Regions from separate parts of the Rhodococcoides fascians A25f genome, predicted to be linked through region 1. Evidence: predicted binding sites of a transcription regulator. Region 1 holds the regulator's gene; each other region holds the start of a gene.
What was found. Region 1 encodes LexA, which represses DNA repair genes until DNA is damaged. Its sites were predicted from a motif close to CGAACANNTGTTCG; they were not measured.

Region 2: BH93_RS17480 (error-prone DNA polymerase) is a predicted target of LexA. The motif match lies at 1,336-1,349, and genes of this name have one in related genera.
Region 3: BH93_RS05415 (HNH endonuclease signature motif containing protein) is a predicted target of LexA. The motif match lies at 921-934, and genes of this name have one in related genera.

What each region holds. Positions count from the first base shown of each region.
Region 1 is NZ_CP049744.1:3,174,827-3,177,096, reverse strand. It holds gene BH93_RS14915 (acyl-CoA dehydrogenase family protein) at 1-792, shown strand, start outside; gene lexA (transcriptional repressor LexA) at 870-1,547, opposite strand; gene BH93_RS14905 (hypothetical protein) at 1,927-2,270, shown strand, end outside.
Region 2 is NZ_CP049744.1:3,709,974-3,712,243, reverse strand. It holds gene BH93_RS17485 (MMPL family transporter) at 1-1,257, opposite strand, end outside; gene BH93_RS17480 (error-prone DNA polymerase) at 1,381-2,270, shown strand, end outside.
Region 3 is NZ_CP049744.1:1,138,270-1,140,539, reverse strand. It holds gene BH93_RS05425 (phosphotransferase) at 1-8, shown strand, start outside; gene BH93_RS05420 (hypothetical protein) at 98-529, opposite strand; gene BH93_RS05415 (HNH endonuclease signature motif containing protein) at 969-2,270, shown strand, end outside.

The DNA of each region.
Region 1 (2,270 bases):
GGTGAGCTGATCACCGCGATCGCCATGACCGAGCCGGGTACCGGAAGCGACCTGCAGGGCATCAAGACCAAGGCCGTTCGCGACGGTGACGACTGGGTGCTGAACGGATCGAAGACGTTCATCACCAACGGAATCAACGCCGATCTGATCATCGTCGTCGCCTGCACCGACCCGGAGAAGGGTGCTCAGGGCTTCAGTCTGCTGGTCGTAGAGCGCGACATGCCCGGTTTCGAGCGCGGCCGCAATCTCGACAAGATCGGGATGAAGGCCCAGGACACAGCCGAACTCAGCTTCACCGACGTTCGCGTGCCCGCGGCCAACCTGCTCGGTGAAGAAGGCATGGGCTTCATCTACCTCATGCAGAATCTTCCCCAGGAACGGCTCTCGATCGCTGTTGTCGCCGCTGCGGCCATGGAATCGGCGCTGGACATGACAATTCAGTACTGCCGCGATCGCAAGGCGTTCGGCAAGTCGATCGGAAAGTTCCAGAACACCCGCTTCGTGTTGGCGGAGTTGGCAACCGAGACCACCGCCACCCGCATCATGGTGGACAAGTTCATCGAACTGCTCAACGCGGGCACCTTGACCGTCCAGGAAGCCGCCATGGCCAAGTGGTGGACCACCGAAAATCAGGTCAAGCTGATCGACCGGTGCCTGCAGTTGCACGGCGGCTACGGCTACATGAAGGAATACCCGATCGCCAAGGCCTACATGGACTCTCGTGTCCAGACGATCTACGGCGGCACCACCGAGATCATGAAAGAGATCATCGGCCGCGGATTGAACCTCTGATCTGCTGATCCGACGAACGCGAAGGGCCGCAGCACAATGTGCTGCGGCCCTTCGCGTGTCACTGCAGAGACGTCGCCCTACAGCTTGCGCATCACGGTGACGACCTTGCCGAGGATGGCAGCGTTGTTACCCGGAATCGGCTCGAACAGCGGGTTGTGCGGCAGCAGCCACACCTCGCCCTTCGACCGCTTGAACGTCTTGACGGTGGCCTCGCCGTCGATCATCGCGGCCACGATGTCTCCGTTGTCGGCCACGGACTGCTGACGGACCACGACCCAGTCACCGTCGCAGATCGCTGCATCGATCATCGACTCGCCGACGACCTTGAGCAGGAACAGCGAACCCTGACCGACCAATTCGCGGGGGAGTGGAAAGACATCCTCGACGGCCTCTTCGGCCAGGATCGGTCCACCGGCTGCGATTCGTCCCAGAACCGGCACGAACGTGGGGGTCGGTAGGCGGTCCTGTTCCTCGGACGAACCGTCGACCGCAGCAGCAGCTTGATCGGCCTGCACCTCGTCGAGGCCGCGAACGTCGACCGCGCGCGGGCGATTGGCGTCGCGCCGTAGGAATCCCTTCCGCTCCAGAGTGCGTAACTGATGGGCAACGGACGACGTCGACGTCAGGCCGACGGCGTCACCGATCTCACGAATGCTGGGCGGGTAGCCGCGCTCGGTCACCGAAGCTCGAATGACCTCGAGTACCTTTCGCTGTCGCTCCGTCAGGCCGGCGCTGATGTCGGTGCCGACTTCCATGGCCTTGGGCGTCGGTTCCGCGGCAGGCTTCCCTGCTGCGGCCTTCGCGGGCGCGGAAGCGGTCGTCTTGGAACCCGTCGTCTTGGAACCCGTGGTCGACCTCGTCGAGGTCTGGTCCTTCATGCTGTCGGCCTCCTGCTGATGTCCTGGATCCGGTCTGCGTGGTTCGGTCTGCGCGGACTGGAGTTGATGGTGTCGACTCGTGTGGCGTGTGGTTTCTGACACGAATCTAGCGTGTATCAGCTGTTGAATCAAACATCTGTTCGACTCGTGTCGCGTTTTCTACAGACTTTGTCGGAGCCTCGTGATAGAACTTCGAACAAGCGTCCATCGAACGCCTGATCGAACAATCGATCCAACGAGCGAAGACGAGGTTCCGATGACCATCACCACCGATCGCCCCACCACCGCAGGTGTCCGTACCCGGTCCACTGTCGTCGAGCGTCGTCGCCGTGCTCGTCCCGCGCTGCGGAGTTCCATCGCGACGCGCGGTGCGCGAACGACTCCATGCCTGCCGGTTCTGGAGCCGTCCTGGACCGACGTCACCGACCGGGAGGCCGCCGATCGCGAATTCGACGAGACCTCGGCGCACTTCGCCGGCCAGCCGGTCCGGATGCGATCGCTCGTGCTGTGGGTGCTTGCCGTCGTCGTCGTTGCCGGTGGCCTGATCGGAATCGCGAACCTACGAGCTGCGTCGGCCGACGCAGGGGTGCAGCCGGCGGG
Region 2 (2,270 bases), 540 kb from region 1:
ACCGTCACCGGTCGACTCGAAGTCGGCACCGAGTGTCTCGAACGCCATGCGCGCAGGGTTGTCTTTCGGCAACGCCGTGTAGTCGACCTCGCCGAGTGAGACCTTGAGGATCGGGGTGGCGATGATCAGCAACCCCGCGACGATGACAGCTGCGACGATCCCTGGATGCTTCATCACACGGGTGACCACACCACCCCAGAACTTGTGTGCGCGTGCATCGCTGCGATCGGACGCGGTGCGTGACCAGGTCCAGGAATTGATTCGGGTGCCGAGAATTGCGAGCAGTGCCGGAACGACGGTCAGTGACAGGGCAGCGGCGCTCGCCACCGCGGCCATGGCACCGAATCCGAGGGACCGGATCACTGCCTGGGGGAAGACGAGCATGCCGGCGAACGCGCAGACCAACAGCAGTCCCGAGAAGACGACGGTCTTGCCGGCAGTGGCGACGGTGCGGACGGTCGCGTCGACCGACGTCGACCCGCCCCGCAATTCCTCGCGGAACCTGCTGACGATGAACAATCCGTAGTCGATGGCCAGGCCGAGCCCCAACAGAGACGCGACGTTGATCGAGAACGAACTGACTTCGGTGAACTCGGTGAGGACGCGCAGGATCGCCAAGGAGCTGAGCACGCTCAGGATGCCGACGAACACCGGAACCGCCGCGGCGATCACGCCACCGAAGATGAAGATCAGCAGCAGCAGTGTGATGGGAACAGCGATGAGCTCCGAGCGGACGAGGTCGCTTTCGAGGGTCTCACTGAGCGAAACTCCGACCACCGACGCGCCGGCGAACTGCGATTCGACGCCGGGTACTTCGAGCTGGGGCGGAAGCTCGCCGAAGGTGTTGAACGTGACGCCCGAGTTGGCCCCGAGGGATACCGTCACCAGCGCCTTCGTTCGGTCCTTCGAGACCAGGAATTCTTTGCTGACCGGGTCCGCGGTCCAGTACGAATTCACGTTGCCGAGGGTGTATCGACCGGTGAACTCGTCGAGCGTCGCTTGCACTCGGGGCCCGATGTCGTCGATCGTCTCGCCGTCGGGTGCGGTGTAGATCGCCACGATGTCCGGTGTCGGCTGGCCGATGCCCTGCACCAACCGTGCCACCTCCGACGACTCACTGCCGGCGTCGGCGTAGCCACCCTCGCTCAGCTTCGAGAAGACGCTCAGTCCCAACACCCCGCCGACGGCGACGACGGCAACGACGACTGCCAGCACCCATCGTTTGTGCGATACGACGAACGAGGCCCAACGGGTCACGACGGTGCTCCGGCTCTGTGGAAGGGGTCAGTGGCGACTCGACTGTAGTTGATCGTGTCGGACCCGCGTGCTCTCATTAGAACAGATGTTCGATGCAATGGTGACGCGTGAGGGGAGGGCTCGATGGGATGGAACGACGGACCACCCACGTGGTCGGAGATGGAGCGCGTCCTGTCCGGACGTCCCAAGCCTGCGGCCGAGGGCGACGGCGGCGACAGCCCGGCCTGGTCGCGAAAGAGGGACGTCTACGACCGGACCGTCGACAAGCCCGTGCTGTCCACGACGCCGTATGCAGAATTGCACGCGCACTCGGCGTTCAGCTTTCTCGACGGTGCCTCGCAGCCGGAGGAGATGGTCGAAGAAGCGGTACGCCTCGGCCTCGAATCCATTGCCATCACCGATCACGACGGTTTCTACGGAGTCGTTCGCTTCGCTGAGGCGGCCAGAGCTCTCGGCATCGGAACCGTGTTCGGTGCCGAACTATCGCTCGACAGCGACCGATCGAGGGCCGGAGCGACCGACCCCGACGGCACTCATCTGTTGGTGCTCGCCCGCGGTCAAGAGGGGTATCGACGGCTCTCGCGTCGGATCGCGGCCGCGCACCTGGCCGGTGGGGTCAAAGGTAAGCCGCAGTACGACATCGACGAGCTCACCGAAGCGGCGGGCGGGCACTGGCAGATTCTCACCGGTTGCCGGAAAGGTCATGTTCGGCAGGCACTCTCGCGCGGAGGTCCGGAGGCGGCCGAGGCCGCACTGCGCACTCTCGTCGACCGCTTCGGTCCCGATCGCGTCACCGTCGAACTCACCCGGCACGGAATTGCGGACGACGACGAGCGCAACGATGCGCTCGCGGCACTGGCTCGCAAGTACGGCCTTCCGATGATCGCGACCACGGCCGCGCACTACGCGAGTCCGCGCAGCAGGAGGTTGGCCATGGCAATGGCTGCGGTACGTGCGCGCAGCAGCTTGGACGAGGCCGCCGGTTGGATGGCACCGACGGGCGGCGCACATCT
Region 3 (2,270 bases), 2.0 Mb from region 1:
CGGACTGAGCGATCGATCTCCTGCGGAGGGCATTTCGTCCCTATCGCAGTCGACATTCACTCGAGAAATCAAGCAACCATGGGACTATCCCCACTAGTCAGACGGCCACTGTCAGCTCAGAGTTCTCGTCGGCAATTGAGACCGAATCAGGCTGCTGCTCAGCAATATTCGATACCCGAGCGTTCACACGATGCACCCAGTACCCAACCGTTTCGCCGGCCGAGGCAAACCGATCCAGCACGTCCATGCACAGCCAGGTCGCAACCGAGAAGTCCTGTTCCACCCCGTCGAGGCCCATGAGTGCCAACTCGTGGCCCACGGCGATGAGAGCGCGATCGACACCGGAACTACCGCGCTCGAGCCATCCCAACGCCCGCCGGAGATACTCCCAGTCAGCCGCGGGCACAGACTCGGTGGCCGATTGCCTGCACAACTCCGCCGTCGCAACGAGCGCGTCCACAACCGCTCGCGACGGTGCACCGTCGAGTTCGACGAGCATGCCTCGATCGGAATCGATCAGATCGGCCATACAGCGCCAACGGGTCGGAAGGGCGACGTCCTCTGGCCACAAGTCCGTCGTACCGAACTGAAGTCGAGTGATCAGTTCCTTCGGTGAACTGCACGAAGCGGCGAAACTAAATGCGTCGTTCATGTCGATCGTCCCCACTGGGTCAACACACAACATTGGACACCGACCCGACAGTCGAGTTCGGAGGTACTGACAAGCAGCGGCTTTCGTCACCGAAACAAGCAACGCTGCTGAGGTCGTTACGTCCGCCTTGGGAAGTATTGAACCCCGCCACCAGCATCTACGCGACTCGTCGTTACGCGAGATCGACAATGTCACACTTTCGATCGATGTGTAATCCCCCACATAGTTCGATGCTCCACTCCACCGTTTCAACAGCCAAGTACGACCGGGAACGTGTGTTCGAAAGTGTGTCGGTGGGTCGCGATAGATTCTGATCATGCTTTCGGGGGACGGCGGATCAGGGGTGGACGGCATCGAGACGGTGCCGCCTCCCCCTGTCGTGTCCGATCCCGCACTGTCGATACTTGTGGACCGTGTCGAGTCCGCGGTCGCCGAGTTGGCCGGGCAGGGGTCGGTGTCGTGGACCAATGCCGACCGGCGTGCGGTGATCCAACGCATGGAAACGCTCACCCGATCCGTGACGGCGTACTCGTACACCTGGCTCAACGAGTTGATCACCCAACACGGCCTCGATGTGTATCCGGGGTCCGTGCCGTGCTCGGTGGCCTGGATGCTGCGGATCACCCCACGAACCGCCGGGGCGCGAGTGCGTCTCGCTGCGGAGTTGGGCGATCGCACCGCACTGTCCGGTGAAGCCCTGCCCCCGTTGTTGCCGCACACCGCGACAGCGTTGCGGGCGGGGTTGCTCGATGCCAAGCATGTGCAGATGATCCGCGAATTCTTCAAACACTTGCCGACGAGTGTCGATCCGCAGACCCGCGATCTCGCCGAACAGCAGTTGGTGGGGTACGCCTCGACCCGGCGACCCGACGACTTCGCACCGTTGGTGGCGCACCTGGACTCGATCCTCAACCCCGACGGCGACTACGACGAGGACGAGGACGGTAAGCCCAAGCCACGCAAACGACGCGATGCGTTCTTCTACCTCGGTGAGCAGGGTGCCGACGGGATGTCGGAAGGCAACTTCTGCGTCGATTCCGAACTACGCGCCTATCTCGAGGCTTTGTTCTCCAAAGCTGCGAAACCGGGCGTGAACAATCCGGCCGACCCGACATCGGTCGTCCACGACGAAACCAGCGACCACGACGATCAGACCAGCGGCGGCGGGAGCGGCAGTGCCACTGCGCCGACGCCCGAGCCGACGTCCGGTGATGCCGGGTCGAGCGATGCAGGCCTGTGGGATGAGACGACCTGCAACGAGGCCAGCGACTGCAGTAACGACGACTGCTGCAAAGGCGACTGCGGAGTCGGTGCCGACTGTGGTTGCCGCACAGAGTTCGACGACACGCTCGACTCCGACGGATACGACGGCTCCGACGACACTGCAGACACTGCTGAACCCGGCGGCCACTCCGCATCCGACGCCGGCGGTGACCATCACCTTGACGATGACGCACCGGACACCGCAGTGCGCGACGCTGCCGCCGCGCGTGATCGACGCACCCAGAACGAACGTCGTCACGACGCCCTGAAACTGGCACTCCGGCACACACTCGCCTCCGGCACCCTCGGCACTCACCGCGGCCTCCCCGTCACCGCCATCGTCACCATGACCCTC